DNA from 2 places in the Selenomonas sp. AB3002 genome. Region 2 is predicted to be linked to the other one. Evidence: riboswitches for the same ligand, from Rfam matches in the RefSeq annotation. Region 2 holds a riboswitch; the other holds the start of a gene.
The links. A riboswitch is a leader RNA that binds a small molecule or an ion and turns the genes downstream of it on or off. The one in region 2 is predicted to bind thiamine pyrophosphate.

Region 1 (7,299 bases), 210 kb from region 2:
TATCAATATAGCGGACGGAATGGCTGCCAATCTGTACGGCCAGGGTCTTCCTGACGCTGGTGCCAGGCTGCAGGCCATCTATGTAGAGGTAGTTCCTGCCGTCTTCCATGTGGATGAGCACAGGCTCCAGATCCTTGAGAGGGACAGGAATCGCTTCTTCAACGTCATTTACCTTTACATATACAGCCTCATCGGTGAAGCGGAGGCTGATGACATCCCGCTGGCCGTTGTCCTTCAGGGAAGTGACAACGGGATAGTAGCCGATGAAGGGCTGGGCATAGGCGGTGGGAGTTTCGCAATAGGTGCTCTGGAAGAGTGACGGTTTTTCCTTGAACAGGATGGTGGCGGTCAACAGCCCCTCAGCATAGGAAGCGATTTCGTAGGGATTGAAGTAGAAGGTGATTCCCTGAGGGTCAAGTGTCCAGTTCAGGGTACCCTCTGCGGCGCGTTGGGCTATGGTTTCTTCCAGCTTGTCAAAGGGGCTCTGGGGATAGTCCTGGCGGAGACGCTCACAGATGGCTTCAGCAAGGGCGCCCTGATCCGTGATGACTGCTTCCAGAGGCAGCTCCGTGCCGGTGACGGTATTGAGGTTCACCCCATGCCAGGCGTAAATGCCATGGACGCCGCTACCTCCGGTGTAATTGTATTGCAGGAAGCTAACTGCCATGGTATCGGCCCGGCGCATGAGCACGTCAGTATTATACGCAAAGGGGTGATAGTAACTTGGATTTTCCTGGCGGAAGGCGGCTGCTTCTCCCTTCATGCGGGTACGGTTTTCCTGGGCGCACTGCCATTCCTTCTTGTTCATCCTCTCGATGGTCTGGGTGAGCAGTGGGTAGGCTGCGCGAATTTCCTTGTTCACGCCAAGCCCCGCAAAGCTCATGCGGAAGAGTTCGTATTCTCCCCTTCCGTCTCTGTCCATGTCGTTATGATGATGGACCTGCTTGAAGAAACCGCTTATGGCCCTGGGAGCGGCGTCAGCATTGGCGATATAAGCCAATGTGAAGCAGATTGCCCAAAGGAGGCTGGCAACTACCAGCATTATTTTTTTCACGTTTATCCCTCCTAACAATAAATAGATCAGGCTTTATAGTAACCTGACTGCATATTCGTCGCAGACAGGCAAAAATCCTTTAGGTGGGAAAATAAAGGCCGGTTGACGTTTATGCATCCATGTGATAGAATTTCCGCTGTAAGATTGATTTGTTATCACTTTGCGAAAATTGCATACGCAAGGGAGCTCGCAGACGGGCTGAGAGGAAACTGTGCGTTTCGACCTTTGACCTGATTTGGATAATGCCAACGTAGGGAGGGAAAGCTGCAACGAATGTCCTGCATCAGGTTTCGCTGCAGCTTTTTTGTGTGTGATTTTCTTTAAGAGGGCCGGAAACAGGAGGTAATCATCATGCTGGATTTTGAACTTATTCTTGCCAATGTACGCCAAAAAACACCCCTGATACACAACATCACCAACTATGTCACGGTCAATGACTGTGCCAATATCCTGTTGGCTTGTGGCGCTTCGCCTATCATGTCCGATGATGCGGATGAGGTGGAGGAAATCACCTCCATCTGTGGCGGCCTGAACATCAATATCGGTACCCTGAACAGGAACACCATTCCCTCCATGCTTTTGGCGGGTAAACGGGCCAATGAGCTGGGACATCCCGTGCTGCTGGACCCTGTAGGCGCAGGGGCTTCGAAATTGCGCACGGAGACTGCCTGCCAGCTCATAAGGGAGCTGAAACTGGCCGTCATACGCGGCAATGCCTCCGAGATAAAGACACTGGCCGTGGGCACGGGCAGTACCAAGGGGGTGGACGCCGACGAAAGAGACCAGGCTACGGCTGACAATTTGGAGCGCATCATCGCCGAGGCCAGGAAGCTGTCTGTCAGTACTGGTGCAGTGATTGCTATCACCGGTGCAACGGATATCATCGTGGATGGAAAGCAGGCCTGCCTGATTGCCAATGGTCACCCCTTGATGAGCAAGGTCACCGGCACAGGCTGCATGCTTTCCGCTTTGCTGGCGGCTTTTGTGACAGCCAATCAGGAACAGCCCTTTGAAGCCACCTGCGCCGCCGTCATTGCAATGGGGCTCTGCGGCGAAATTGCCCAGCGCCGTCTTTCTTCGCTGGATGGCAACAGCAGCTACCGCAATTACCTTATCGATGCGGTATACAATCTGACCGCAGATCAGCTGCAGGAAGGGGCAAAGTATGAAATGCGCTAAGGAATGGCTTCCTCTCTATGCCGTCACTGACAGGAGCTGGCTGGCTGGCAGGACTCTTTATGAAGTGGCAGAAGCGGCCCTGAAGGGAGGCGTCACCTGCCTTCAGCTGAGGGAAAAAGAGCTGAACCATGAGAGTTTTCTGCGGGAGGCAGGTTCCCTCAAGGAACTTTGCGACAGGTATCAGGTGCCGCTGATCATCAATGATGAAGTGGAAATAGCCATAGAAAGCCAGTCTGCAGGTGTCCATATAGGGCAGCATGATGAACCTGCCGCTGAGGTGCGGCGGCGCCTGGGGCCGGATATGCTGCTGGGGGTCTCGGCCCAGACGGTGGAGCAGGCAGTCAAGGCAGAACGTGATGGCGCAGACTATCTGGGAGTGGGGGCGGTATTTCCCACCGGCACCAAGCTGGATGCGGAGGATGTGAGCTATGACACCCTGAAGGAAATCTGCGCGGCAGTTTCAATTCCTGTGGTGGCCATAGGCGGTATCAAGAGGGAAAATCTGGGCAAGCTGTCAGGCAGCGGCATCCACGGGGCAGCCGTGGTGAGCGCCATCTTTGCCGCCCCTGAGGCAGAGGTGGCGGCCAGGGCGCTGCGCGCAGCGGTGCGGACAGAACTGGGGGTGTGATGCCATGAAAAAAGTATTGACCATAGCTGGCAGCGATTCCGGGGGTGGCGCCGGCATCCAGGCGGATATCAAGACCATGACCATGAACGGGGTCTTCGCCATGAGTGCCATCACGGCCCTGACAGCCCAGAATACTATAGGCGTACAGGGTATCTTTGAGGTACCGCCGGAATTCCTGGCCAGGCAGCTGGACAGCATCTTCACGGATTTGCGGCCGGAGGCAGTGAAGATAGGCATGGTTTCTTCTGCGCCTTTGATTGAAGCCATTGCGGAGCGCCTGGTCTTTTACAAGGCGGAAAACATCGTGGTGGACCCCGTCATGGTGGCCACCAGCGGGGCAAGGCTCATAGCGGAAGAGGCGGTGGAGGCCCTGACATCACGTCTCTTTCCCCTGGCTGCCATACTGACGCCCAATATCCCCGAGGCAGAAGTGCTCTGTGGTGGTCACATTGAGACAGTGCAGGATATGGAAGAGGCTGCCGGAGTCATCGGGGAGAAATTCGGCACATCCGTGCTACTCAAGGGTGGTCATGCGGTAAATGAGGCCAATGACCTGCTGTACAGCCAGGGAGAGCTTGAATGGTTCCAGGGCAAACGCATTGATAACCCCAACACCCACGGCACAGGCTGTACTCTGTCCTCGGCCATTGCCTCCAACCTGGCTAAAGGCTTCACTATGGAGGAGGCCGTAAGGCGGGCCAAAGCATACATCTCCGGCGCTTTGGCTGCCGGACTGGATTTAGGAGCCGGCAGCGGCCCCATGGCACATAATTTTGCCCTGACAGGCTGTTTTGCGGAGGAATGCCATAGCAAGGCCTGAAGACATAAAATTGGGAGACAATATCCTTCAATCTTCCTGCATGTTTAGAACTTCACCATATTTTCCTCATCAATCAGCTCGTGCTCTCTGACGTAGGTTTCCCATCCACTCTGCAAGGCTTGCAGTACATCTGTGGTGTCAGCGGAAAGGGCATCTACGTCTTTTTTCTTGTCAAAAATGCCGCTGTCCTTATACTCGGGCTGCGTTTCCTCTCCTACATGTGCCAATTTCTTGTGCTCTTCCGGGTTGAAGTTGTCATCAGGGGCGCGTGAGGCCAGCTCTGCTGCCGGGAGTGTCCCAGGTATGTGCGTGCAAGAATGACAATAGATTGATTGGGCAGAGGGAAAGCTTTATGAAGAGAAGGACATTTATTTTAGGAGGTCTTGGAGCCTTGGGCATGATGGCGGGGGGCGGGGGGCTTTTTGTGAACCGTCCAGAATTTGGTAGACTGCCGCAGGGGGCGCGGCTGGCGCGCATGGAGGCCTCGCCGCACTATGTGAATGGCCAGTTCCAGAATCTGGTGCCGGTGCAGGTCATGAATGAGGAAAGCGGCGAGAACCGCTTTGTGGCCATGGCTAAATTTCTCTTTGGAGATAAGTCAGAGCTTTCTCCTCAGGAGCCCCTGCTCAGTCATAAGACGGATTTGCATGAGCTGGATCTTTCCCGTGATGCTGCAATATGGATGGGGCACTCGACCTTCTTTATGCAGCTGGGAGGCAGGCGCATTCTCATTCACCCCTGGCAGGAACCATATCAGAGATTGATGCAGGCCAGCCAGGGAAAGGGCTATAAGCTGCTGACGCCGGAAATTGGCGAAGCTGCATACTTGGATGGAGAGCAGCCAAGGCTGTTTGATAACTGGTGGGAGCGCATGCGCTGAGCAGTAAAGCTTGATTGAAAAAGGTCTCAATGTAATTATTTGTCATTGCAGTGAGGCCTTTTTACTAAATGGTGAGGAAATCACAGGGGAGGTATTTTGGATAATTATATTGACGTTGTGTCATTATAGAGACTATAATATGGGTATCTGATGAAGGTAACGTTAGGTCATTCAAAGGAGGAAACAGATGCCCAAAATTTCGGAAGAGGAGATGCAGGCGCGGCGGGAGAGCATTATTGATGCTTGCGCCAAGTTGTATGAGACCATGAGCTTCAAGGATATCACCTTGAAGGAAGTGGGCAAGGTAACCACTTTCAATCGCACAGCCATCTATAATTATTTCAACACCAAGGAAGAAATCTTCCTGGCGTTGCTGCAGAGAGAATATGAGCTGTGGGTGGCAGATCTGAATGGGATGATAGCAGAGCACACCAGCATGAGCCGCAGAGAGCTGGCCGCTGCTCTGTCCCAATCTCTGGAAAAGCGTCAGCGGCTCCTGAAACTGCTGTCCATGAATCACTTCGACATGGAAGAAAACAGCCGTCAAGAGAATCTGGTGGAATTCAAAAGAGCTTATGGCGCTTCCATCAAGGCGGTGCACCACTGTCTGGACAAGTTTTGCCCGGAGATGAGTGAGGAGGAAAAAGTCAGTTTCCTCTATGCCTATTTCCCCTTCATGTATGGGATCTATCCTTATGTGGTGGTGACTGACAAGCAGCGGCAGGCCATGGAGGCAGCAGAGGTGGGATTCAAATATTACTCCATCTATGAGATAAGCTATAACTGTCTGTGCAAACTCCTGGAGGTAGAAAAGCGGTGAACTGCTCCTGGAAAGGGCCAAGACCTGCCTGCAGATGTTGCCGAAAAATTGCACAAAAGTTACCAAAATCCTACTGGAAGGTTGAGTTCTAAAAGAATATTGCACGCAAAAACAGGCCCCGCAGCTTGAGCAGTGCGGGACCTGTTTGCCATTTATGCATCGTATCCATCGGTGGGATGCCGCTAGGGAAGCTGGATTCTTAGAAAAAGTGTAGGCGGAATATGGAGCGTGGCCAAGCGAAGCTAAAATATTGACACAGTGTCATTATTAGAGATATAATAAGGTCATCTGATAGGAATTGCAGGGTGTTGCGCAAAGGCAATTGCTTTGAGTTTTCCCGGTGCATGCTGACCTTACAGGATTGCCGCCCATGCTGATCCGGACTGGCGGCTATGAGCTTTTCCTGGATGAGAACCTGGCCCTGGCCAAAAAGGCTGCTGAGGCAGGAGTGGATATAACCTTGACAGTATATCCCGCCATGTCCCATGATTTTGCCCTGCTGCTGCCGGAATTGCAGGAAAGTGTGGATTCCTTCAAAGAAATCCGTGATTTTGTCAGACGGCATCTTGATTGAGGGCCTTCATGGCAAACAAGGGGCATCCTTGCAGCTCAGGGGGTCTGACTTCTTTTTGTGAGCAGGGGGAAAGGACTTTGGGGCACTGGCCGCGAAGTAGGAAACAGGCATGTTGATGGCGGTATGACAGGAGAGCGCGGTTATGTGGCAGAAAAATTATGCATATGAAGATATCCCTCAGGCGATAGAGGCCTTGCCGGAGCTGCGGCGGGAATTGGAGAGGCATCCGGCCTCTAAGGATGTCCTGCTGCAGATTTTCGTGGCGGGCTATGGCTGGCAGGAGGCGACTGAGCTCCTTGACAGTCTGGACAGGGAACTGCCAGGGCTGAAGCGGACAGGCTGCTCCGAGTACATTTCCGGTGACATGGAGCATCCGTGCGGGGTCAAGCTGAACCTCCTGGGAACTGAAGAGGCAGAGATTTTGGTGGTGGATCTGCCCTGCACTCCCGGAGGAGAGGAAGGGGCAGCCAGTCAGCTGAAGGAGCTTTTGGACAGGCAGGAACATGTCCGGGGACTGGAACTTTTTCCCGTGAACCCTGCCCTGGCAGTCACCAGGTTCATGGACAGGGTGGTCGAGGGACGGGAGGAACTGCCTGTCTTTGGGGCCATGGCCAATACCATCGGCCAGTCCCTGCGGGGAGAGGCACAGGAGAAGGAGGTCTATGCCATAGGCCGGAAACTGCTTTCTTCCGGCTTTGTGGTGGTCATCTATGCCGGGGAGAGTCTGGACATCTACATGGACTATATTCTGGGCTGGCAGCCTGTGGGCCGGGAGTTTGAGGTGACACTGGGTGAGAGGAAGCCCATGGGGGAGGGCTGCGTGAAAGAGATTGACGGCAGGCCCGCCCTGGAGGTGTACAAGAAGTATTTTGGCGTGGAATGGGATGAGTTTTTCGTTGTCAATGTCTGTGAATTTCCCCTGATGGTACAGCGGCGGGGCAAGCCCATCTGCATGGTGCCCTTGGCCAAAAGCGATGCAGGGGCGCTTTATTTCTCTGCTCCTGTCTATGAGGGGGAGAAACTCTGCTTTTCCTATGGCACAGAAGAGGAAGTGCTGGGCTCCACCATGGCGGGCAGTGAGCGCATGAAGGCCTTTGGCCCCGAAGCTGTCTACATGTCCCTCTGCGGCAACCGCCTGCAATTTCTTCAAGAGGAGGCTCATCTGGAGTGGGACTACTACCGCCGCTATTTCCCGGAGCTGGTATACTGTCACGGCCATTTTGAGATTTCCCTGCAAAGGGGACAGGGCGGGGTGCTGAACAGCTCCTTCGTGGCGGTGGGGTTCCGGGAGGGCAAGGCGGGAGAGGGCGCCCCTGCGGAGGTGCATAGCCAGCCCTACCATCA
Region 2 (7,299 bases):
AATGGTCTGCTGCTTGCGGATAGTGGTGACAATGAAGTTGGCCTCGTCACGCTCATCCATACCCTGGTACCAGGTAAGCTTCTCTCCCGTAGCGTTCTCCGTCCAGAGTTCTTTTGGCTTGCGGTTGATGTTATGCTCAATCACCGCATTGGCTGCCGCCAAGATATTCTTGGTGGAGCGGTAATTCTGCTCCAGCTTGATGGTCTTGGCCTCGGGATAGTCCTTCTCGAAGTCCATGATATTGCGGATATCCGCGCCGCGCCAACCGTAGATAGACTGGTCAGCATCACCCACCACGCAGAGATTGTGATGGGACGCCGCCAAGATCTTGGTGAGCTGGTACTGGGCGCCGTTGGTATCCTGATACTCATCCACCAGTATATACTTGAAGCGGCGCTGATACTTGATGCGTACTTCCTCATGCTGCTCCAGCAGGAGCACTGTCACCATCAGCAGGTCATCAAAGTCCAGCGCATTGTTGTTGCGAAGCTCCTGGGCGTAAATCTCGTAAACCTCAGCCACCTTCTGCTCAAAGAAGCTGCCTGCGTCCCGGGCCATGGCCTTGGGGCCTAAGAGCTGGTTCTTGGCATTGGAAATGGCATTGAGGACACTGGCAGGCGTGTACTGCTTATCGTCCAGATTGAGCTTCTTCAGGGCGTTCTTGATGACAGCCTGGCTGTCAGAAGTGTCATATATGACGAAGTTCTTCTTGTAAAGCCCAGTGGCCTCGATTTCCCGGCGCAGGAAGCGGGCGCAGAAGGAATGGAAGGTGCTGAGCCATACATCCTTGGCCGCCTCCCCTATCATCCTGTCCACGCGCTCCCGCATTTCCGTGGCAGCCTTGTTGGTGAAGGTGATTGCCAGGATGCTATAGGGTGCAGCCCCCTGGGCCAAAAGGTTTGCCACCTTGCAGGTAAGCACCTTGGTCTTGCCGGAACCTGCTCCTGCCATGATGAGGAGAGGCCCCTCCGTATGCTCGACTGCCTGCTTCTGTGCCGGGTTCAATCCGCTGAAAATATCCAATGTATCCTCCTATATTTGTTGGTCTTGCAAAATACTTCAAAACATAAATTTAAAGGCTGAAAATCGGCCCACCCAACGGGTGAGCCGATTTATATGCCTTGCTCAAATCTTCTCTTAGGAGCAGTTCCTTACTGCTTGATGCGCTTCACTGCCTCGGAAAGGGGCGGGATAATCTGCTTCTTGCGGCTCATGACCCCGGGCAGATAGATGTGGGTGCCGCTGGCATCCTTGTGGAAAGCCTCGCCAATGAGGGTCTTGGGAGAGCCTGCATAAAGGAGAGTGGTGGCTTCTTCCAGGATGTTGGTGACCATCACCAGACTCATGTCGAAGCCTTCCTTATCGCAGATATGGCCCATAGCCTCAATGAGCTGGGGTTCCAGATCCAGCACTTCCTTCTCGTCCATGACAGAAATCTGGCTGACGATGATGCGGTAGTCGCCGATGCGGAACTCCTTGAGGTCGTTCCTGGCAATCTCGGAAGGAGTCATATCGCCGATGCCGGAACCTGCCTTGAGCATTTCCAGGCCGTACTCATTGATGTCCACCCCGGCAATCTCAGCCAGCCGCTTGGCGGTCATCTTGTCATACTCAGTGCAGGTGGGAGACTTGAAGAGCACCGTGTCGGAAATAATGGCGGAAAGCAAGAGGCCGGCAATGGAAGCAGGAATGTCAATATCCCTGTGCCAATGCATATTGGCCACAATGGTGGCTGTGCAGCCCACAGGCTCTGCATGGGTGTAGATGGGCTCGCTGGTCTGGATGCCGCCCAGACGATGGTGGTCGATGATCTCCATGATCTTGGCTTCTTCGATGCCCTCTACGGCCTGGCCGCGCTCGTTGTGGTCCACCAGGATGACCCGCTCACGCTCGGAAACCATGAGACGGTCACGGCTTACCAGGCCCACGATATGGCCATTTTCCACCACGGGGTAGTTGCGGTAATTGTTCTCCTCCATGGCCCCTTTGATATCAGAGAGCAGGTCCATAGGCTTGAAGCACACGGGATTGTCGTGCATGATACGGCGGATGGGCACGCACTGGTTGATCAGGCGGGCCACTGTATAGGTGTCGTAAGGAGTGGAAAGCACGAACACATTGCGCTCCTCAGCTTCCTCGATGACATCAGCGGAAACGCGGCCATTGCCAGTGACAATCAGGCAGGAAATGCCCTGCTTCACGCAGTCGATGATGGTCTCATCGTGGCGGTCGCCAATGAGGACAATATCATGCTCCTTGATGACGCTCTTGATGGTGTTGAGGCTGCCGGCAGCAATGCGCACATTGCCCTTGATGAACTCGCCTTCCTCGCCGGACACCAGCACCTGGCTGTCCGTAGCCTGGATGATGTCGCGATAGCGCACCCGCATATTGGCCAGATTCTGCATGCCCAGTTCCTGGAAGTAGCGCTGAGCCAGGTCGCTGACGGTGACGATGCCCACCAGCACCCCTTTGCTGTCGGTGACCGGCACGGACTTCAAATCATGCTCCCGCATGACCTCACCCAGATGGCGCAGGGTATCATGCTGCTTCACTACGATCTTGCAGTCGATGGTGATATCCTTGACCCGGGGATAAAGGTCGGTGAGCAAAAGGGGCTCCTCCACATGGAAATGCTCCAGGGCGTACTTGGTCTCTGCATTGATCTTGCCAGCACGGGCAGCCACTACGTTCTCCCCCAGTGCCTGCTTGAGATGTGCATAACCGATAGCCGAGCAGATGGAATCCGTATCCGGATTGCGATGCCCGATGGTATAAATTGGTTTCGTGCTCTTCATGAAAAAAAAATCCTCCTCTTGTCTGATGCCGTCAACAGCCCCGACTCTTATAGTATGTATACATTATAACGCTAGAATGCCCATCTTGTCGACAGATAAAATGGGTTTGTATGTGTCAATGATATCTCGGTAAATCAGACCAGCGATTTGATTTGACAACTCCGGCTTAAAGTATTAAAGTATAGCCAGACAATCACATACACGGGAGCTCGCAGACGGGCTGAGAGGAAACTATGCGTTTCGACCGCACCTGATTTGGATAATGCCAACGTAGGGAAGCAGGAATAGCGATATTTCAAGGGACTATCCAACTTTAGCCGGATAGTCCCTTTTCGTTTGCCCTTTCCCTCCCCAACACAAGGAGGAATCACCATGCAAAATTGTCAGATGACACAATCACCCAAACGGACCTCACTTTGGGCCAACGGCCTGATTTGGTTCGGCGCTGCCCTTTCCATTGCCGAGATACAGACCGGCACCTTCCTGGCCCCTCTGGGCTTCGGCCAGGGGATGCTGGCGATTTTCATGGGGCATCTCATAGGCTGCGCCCTGCTCTTTGGGGCAGGCGTCATAGGCGGCAAAGTTAGGAAAAGTTCCATGGAAGCTGCCAAGATGACCTTTGGCAGCAGGGGCGCCCTGCTCTTTGCAGGGCTCAATATCCTGCAGCTTTTGGGCTGGACGGGCATCATGATCTATGAAGGGGCTCTGGCTGCCGGGGGACTTTTAGGAGCAGGCCACGAGCTTTGGTGCCTGCTGATAGGCCTGCTCATCATCCTGTGGCTGGCCATTGGCCTGGAGAATCTGAGCAGGCTGAACGCCCTGGCCATGGCGGCCCTGCTGCTGCTCACCCTGCTGCTCAGCAGCAATCTCGCCAGCATCAGCGGGGCTGCCCCCCTGCCTGCTGAAGCCATGAGCTTCGGCCTGGCCCTGGAGCTTTCCATTGCCATGCCCCTTTCCTGGCTGCCCCTTATCAGCGATTACACCCGCAAGGCCCAAAAGCCTGTCAGGGCAGCGGCAGTGAGCACCATCGTCTACGGTCTGGTGAGCTCCTGGATGTACCTCATGGGCCTGGGGGCCGCCCTGACTTTCGGGGAGGCGGATATCGCCCAAATCATGCTGAAGTCCGGGCTGGGGCTGGCGGGCCTTGCCATCATCCTCTTTTCCACTGTCACTACCACTTACCTGGATGCCTACTCCGCAGGAGTATCCGGCGAAGCCCTGTCCCCAAAAGTAAAGGGAAAAGCCCTGGCCATAGCCGTCACCCTGCTGGGCACAGGGGGAGCAGTCTTCCTGCCCCTGCTGGATTTCACGGACTTCCTCTACTTCATCGGCTCAGTCTTTGCCCCCATGATTGCCGTACAGCTGGTCAATCATCTCATGGCTTCCCGCAACTATGAGACAAGTCTTTTCTGCTGGTCCAATCTGCTGGTGTGGCTGGCCGGTTTCCTCCTCTACCGCTTCCTGATGGAAACCGACCTGCCCATAGGCAGCACCCTGCCGGACATGCTGTTCACCATGTGCCTCAGCGCTGCTGCCATTGTCCTGAGCAACAGGCACAGGGAAAAAGAGGAGCCTGCTGCTCTGTGAGGGAATATCCTTCAATGTGAGATTGAAGCTCCTGGCTGAAGGAGCAAACAAATGCGCTAAAAAATCACCTTGCCTCGGCAAGGTGATTTTTCTTTCTCATATTTGTCAAAGCCCGTTAGGCTGCTTGGCGCATTTCATTCTTTTCAAATGCACCTGCCCCTGGTTCCGTGCTTTGGATCAGGCAGCCATTTGTGAAGGCCTTCATTGCCTTGACAACGTCATCACTTCTTATGCTTGAAGGCAGCCATGCCTGCGTAGACAGCACTTTCCCCCAGTTCTTCCTCTATGCGCAGCAGCTGGTTGTATTTGGCCACCCTCTCAGAGCGTGAGGGGGCTCCTGTCTTGATCTGATCCGTATTGAGGGCCACTGCCAGGTCTGCGATGGTGGTATCCTCCGTCTCACCGCTGCGATGGGAGACTATGGCCGTGTAACCTGCCTGGTGGGCCATCTTGATGGCTTCCAGCGTCTCGGAAAGGGTGCCTATCTGATTCAGCTTGATGAGTATAGAGTTGCCGCTGCCGCCTTCAATGCCTTTCTTCAGCCGCTTGGTGTTGGTGACAAACAGGTCATCTCCCACCAGCTGCACCTTGTCGCCCAGATCCCTGGTCATCTGCTGCCAGCCTTCCCAGTCCTCCTCATCCAAACCGTCCTCGATGGAGTAGATGGGATACTTCTCCACCAGGGATTTCCAGTGGGCAATCAGCTCGGCAGAGGTGAATTCCCTGCCGGACTTGGGCTGCTTGTAATGTCCCTTGCCCTTTTCGCTTTTCCATTCAGAGCTTGCGGCATCCATGGCCAGGACAAAGTCCTTCCCGGGCTCGTAGCCTGCTTCGCGTATGGCCTGCAGGATGTGCTCGATGGTGTCCTCATCAGAAGAAAGGTCAGGGGCAAAGCCACCTTCATCGCCAACGGAAGTAGCCTTGCCCTCTTTTTTCAGCAGGGACTGCAGGGCGTGGAAAACCTCCGTGGACCACCTGAGGCCCTCCCGGAAGGTAGGCGCTCCCGCAGGCATGATCATGAACTCCTGGGTATCCACTGAATTTGTGGCATGGACGCCGCCATTGAGGATATTCATCATGGGCACAGGCAGATGGTTGCCGGCAAGGCCTCCCAGGAAGCGATACAGTGGGATATCCTGGGCGGCGGCAGCTGCTTTGGCTGCGGCCAGGGATACTGCCAGAATGGCATTAGCTCCCAGGTTTGACTTATCCTCTGTGCCATCCAGAGCCAGCATGGCGGCATCCACGCCGTAGATATCCGAAGCATCAAGGCCTGCCACAGCCGGAGCAATCTTCTCATTGATGTTCGCCACCGCCTGGGACACGCCCTTGCCGCCGTATCTATCCTTGTCACCATCTCTGAGCTCCAAAGCCTCGAACTCGCCAGTGGAAGCACCGCTGGGAGCTGCCGCTCTGCCCACTGAGCCGTCTGCCAGGGTGACCTCAGCCTCTACTGTAGGATTGCCACGGGAATCAATGATTTCCCGGCCAATGACCTGCATGATCTGTAAATAATCTTTCATGGACTTTGCCTCCTCTCAATCATGATATTATTATAGCCCAGGTTAAATGATATTGCAAGTCATTATCATTTAACCTGGGCTTTCACGGACACGCCGTGGATTTATGCCATTCGCACCGTTTTTCCAAAATGAGGCTGCTGCGCGTTCATTATGGTGCAGTAGCCTCATCGATACTGTCGTCAGTTGGTGATGCCGGGGCGGGTCATCTGCTCGGGGGACATGATATGGTTGAGCTTCTCCTCCGGGAGGATGCCCTTTTCCAGGATGATCTCCCTGATGGGGCGGCCTGTGTTGTAGGCTTCCTTGGCCAGCATGGCGGACTGCTCGTAGCCGATGTGGGGAAGGAGCGCCGTCACCACACCTACGCTGTTGTCCACCCACTTCTGGCACTGCTCCCTGTTCGGCTCCATGCCCTGGAGGAGCTTGTCCACGAAGGTGCGGCAGCCGGCGGCGATGTAGTTCATGGAGCTGAAGAGATTGTAGGCCATGATGGGCTCCATGACATTCAGCTCCAGCTGGCCGTTCTCCACACCCAGGGTCACGGCCAGATCGTTGCCGATGACCTGGTAGCAGGCCTGATCCAGCACCTCGGCGATGACGGGATTCACCTTGCCGGGCATGATGGAGGAGCCGGGCTGGCGCTTGGGCAGGCTGATCTCGGCAAGGCCGCAGCGGGGGCCGGAAGCCATGAGACGGAAGTCATTGGCCATCTTGATGAGCACCAGGGCCGTGTTCTTCAGGGCAGAAGACACATCCACGAAGCCATCGGTATTGTTGGTGGCATCAATGATATTGGTGGAAGTCTCGAAGTTCTCCCCGGTGATCTCCCGCAGCTTCCTGGCCACGGCCTTGATATAGGCAGGCTCGGCGTTCAGCCCCGTGCCTACTGCCGTGCCCCCCATATTGATGAGGCGGATGCTGTCGATGGCCCACTCCACCCGGCGGATGCTGCGGCGGATGGCGGAGGCGTAGGAGCCCATTTCCTGGCCCAGGGTGATGGGCACTGCATCCTGCAGGTGGGTGCGGCCCATCTTCAGCACGTCCTTGTACTCCTCGGCCTTCTGTTCCAAAGCGGAGGCCAGGTAATCAAGGGCAGAGGTGACCTTGTGGCTCTTGTAGGTGAGGCAGACCTTGATGGCCGTGGGCAGGGAATCGTTGGTAGACTGGGCCATGTTGGCGTGGTTGTTGGGGGAGATGATGTCATAGCGCCCCTTCGCCTCGCCGATGATTTCCAGGGCCCTGTTGCAGAGCACCTCGTTCATATTCATATTGATGGAAGTGCCGGCGCCGCCCTGGATGGGGTCCACCGGGAACTGATCCATAAACTCGCCGTCGATGATTTCCTCGGCGGCCTGCACCAGGGCATTGCCGATTTTCCTGTCCAGACGTCC

Region 1: linked by a shared signal. The riboswitch ahead of thiM (hydroxyethylthiazole kinase) and the one ahead of cytX (putative hydroxymethylpyrimidine transporter CytX) in region 2 are both predicted to bind thiamine pyrophosphate.

The regions. Positions count from the first base shown of each region.
Region 1 covers NZ_JNIO01000008.1:822,196-829,494, reverse strand. The annotation lists gene P159_RS0111800 (RsiV family protein) at 1-1,054, opposite strand, end outside; TPP riboswitch at 1,224-1,328, shown strand; gene thiM (hydroxyethylthiazole kinase) at 1,406-2,233, shown strand; gene thiE (thiamine phosphate synthase) at 2,220-2,861, shown strand; gene thiD (bifunctional hydroxymethylpyrimidine kinase/phosphomethylpyrimidine kinase) at 2,866-3,681, shown strand; gene P159_RS0111780 (hypothetical protein) at 3,726-3,908, opposite strand; gene P159_RS18720 (hypothetical protein) at 4,034-4,561, shown strand; gene P159_RS0111770 (TetR/AcrR family transcriptional regulator) at 4,749-5,381, shown strand; gene P159_RS0111765 (alpha/beta hydrolase) at 5,722-5,955, shown strand; gene P159_RS19510 (response regulator) at 6,098-7,299, shown strand, end outside.
Region 2 covers NZ_JNIO01000008.1:1,034,415-1,041,713, forward strand. The annotation lists gene pcrA (DNA helicase PcrA) at 1-1,023, opposite strand, end outside; gene P159_RS0112890 (putative manganese-dependent inorganic diphosphatase) at 1,152-2,798, opposite strand; TPP riboswitch at 2,990-3,093, shown strand; gene cytX (putative hydroxymethylpyrimidine transporter CytX) at 3,171-4,385, shown strand; gene eno (phosphopyruvate hydratase) at 4,607-5,908, opposite strand; gene P159_RS0112910 (aspartate ammonia-lyase) at 6,088-7,299, opposite strand, start outside.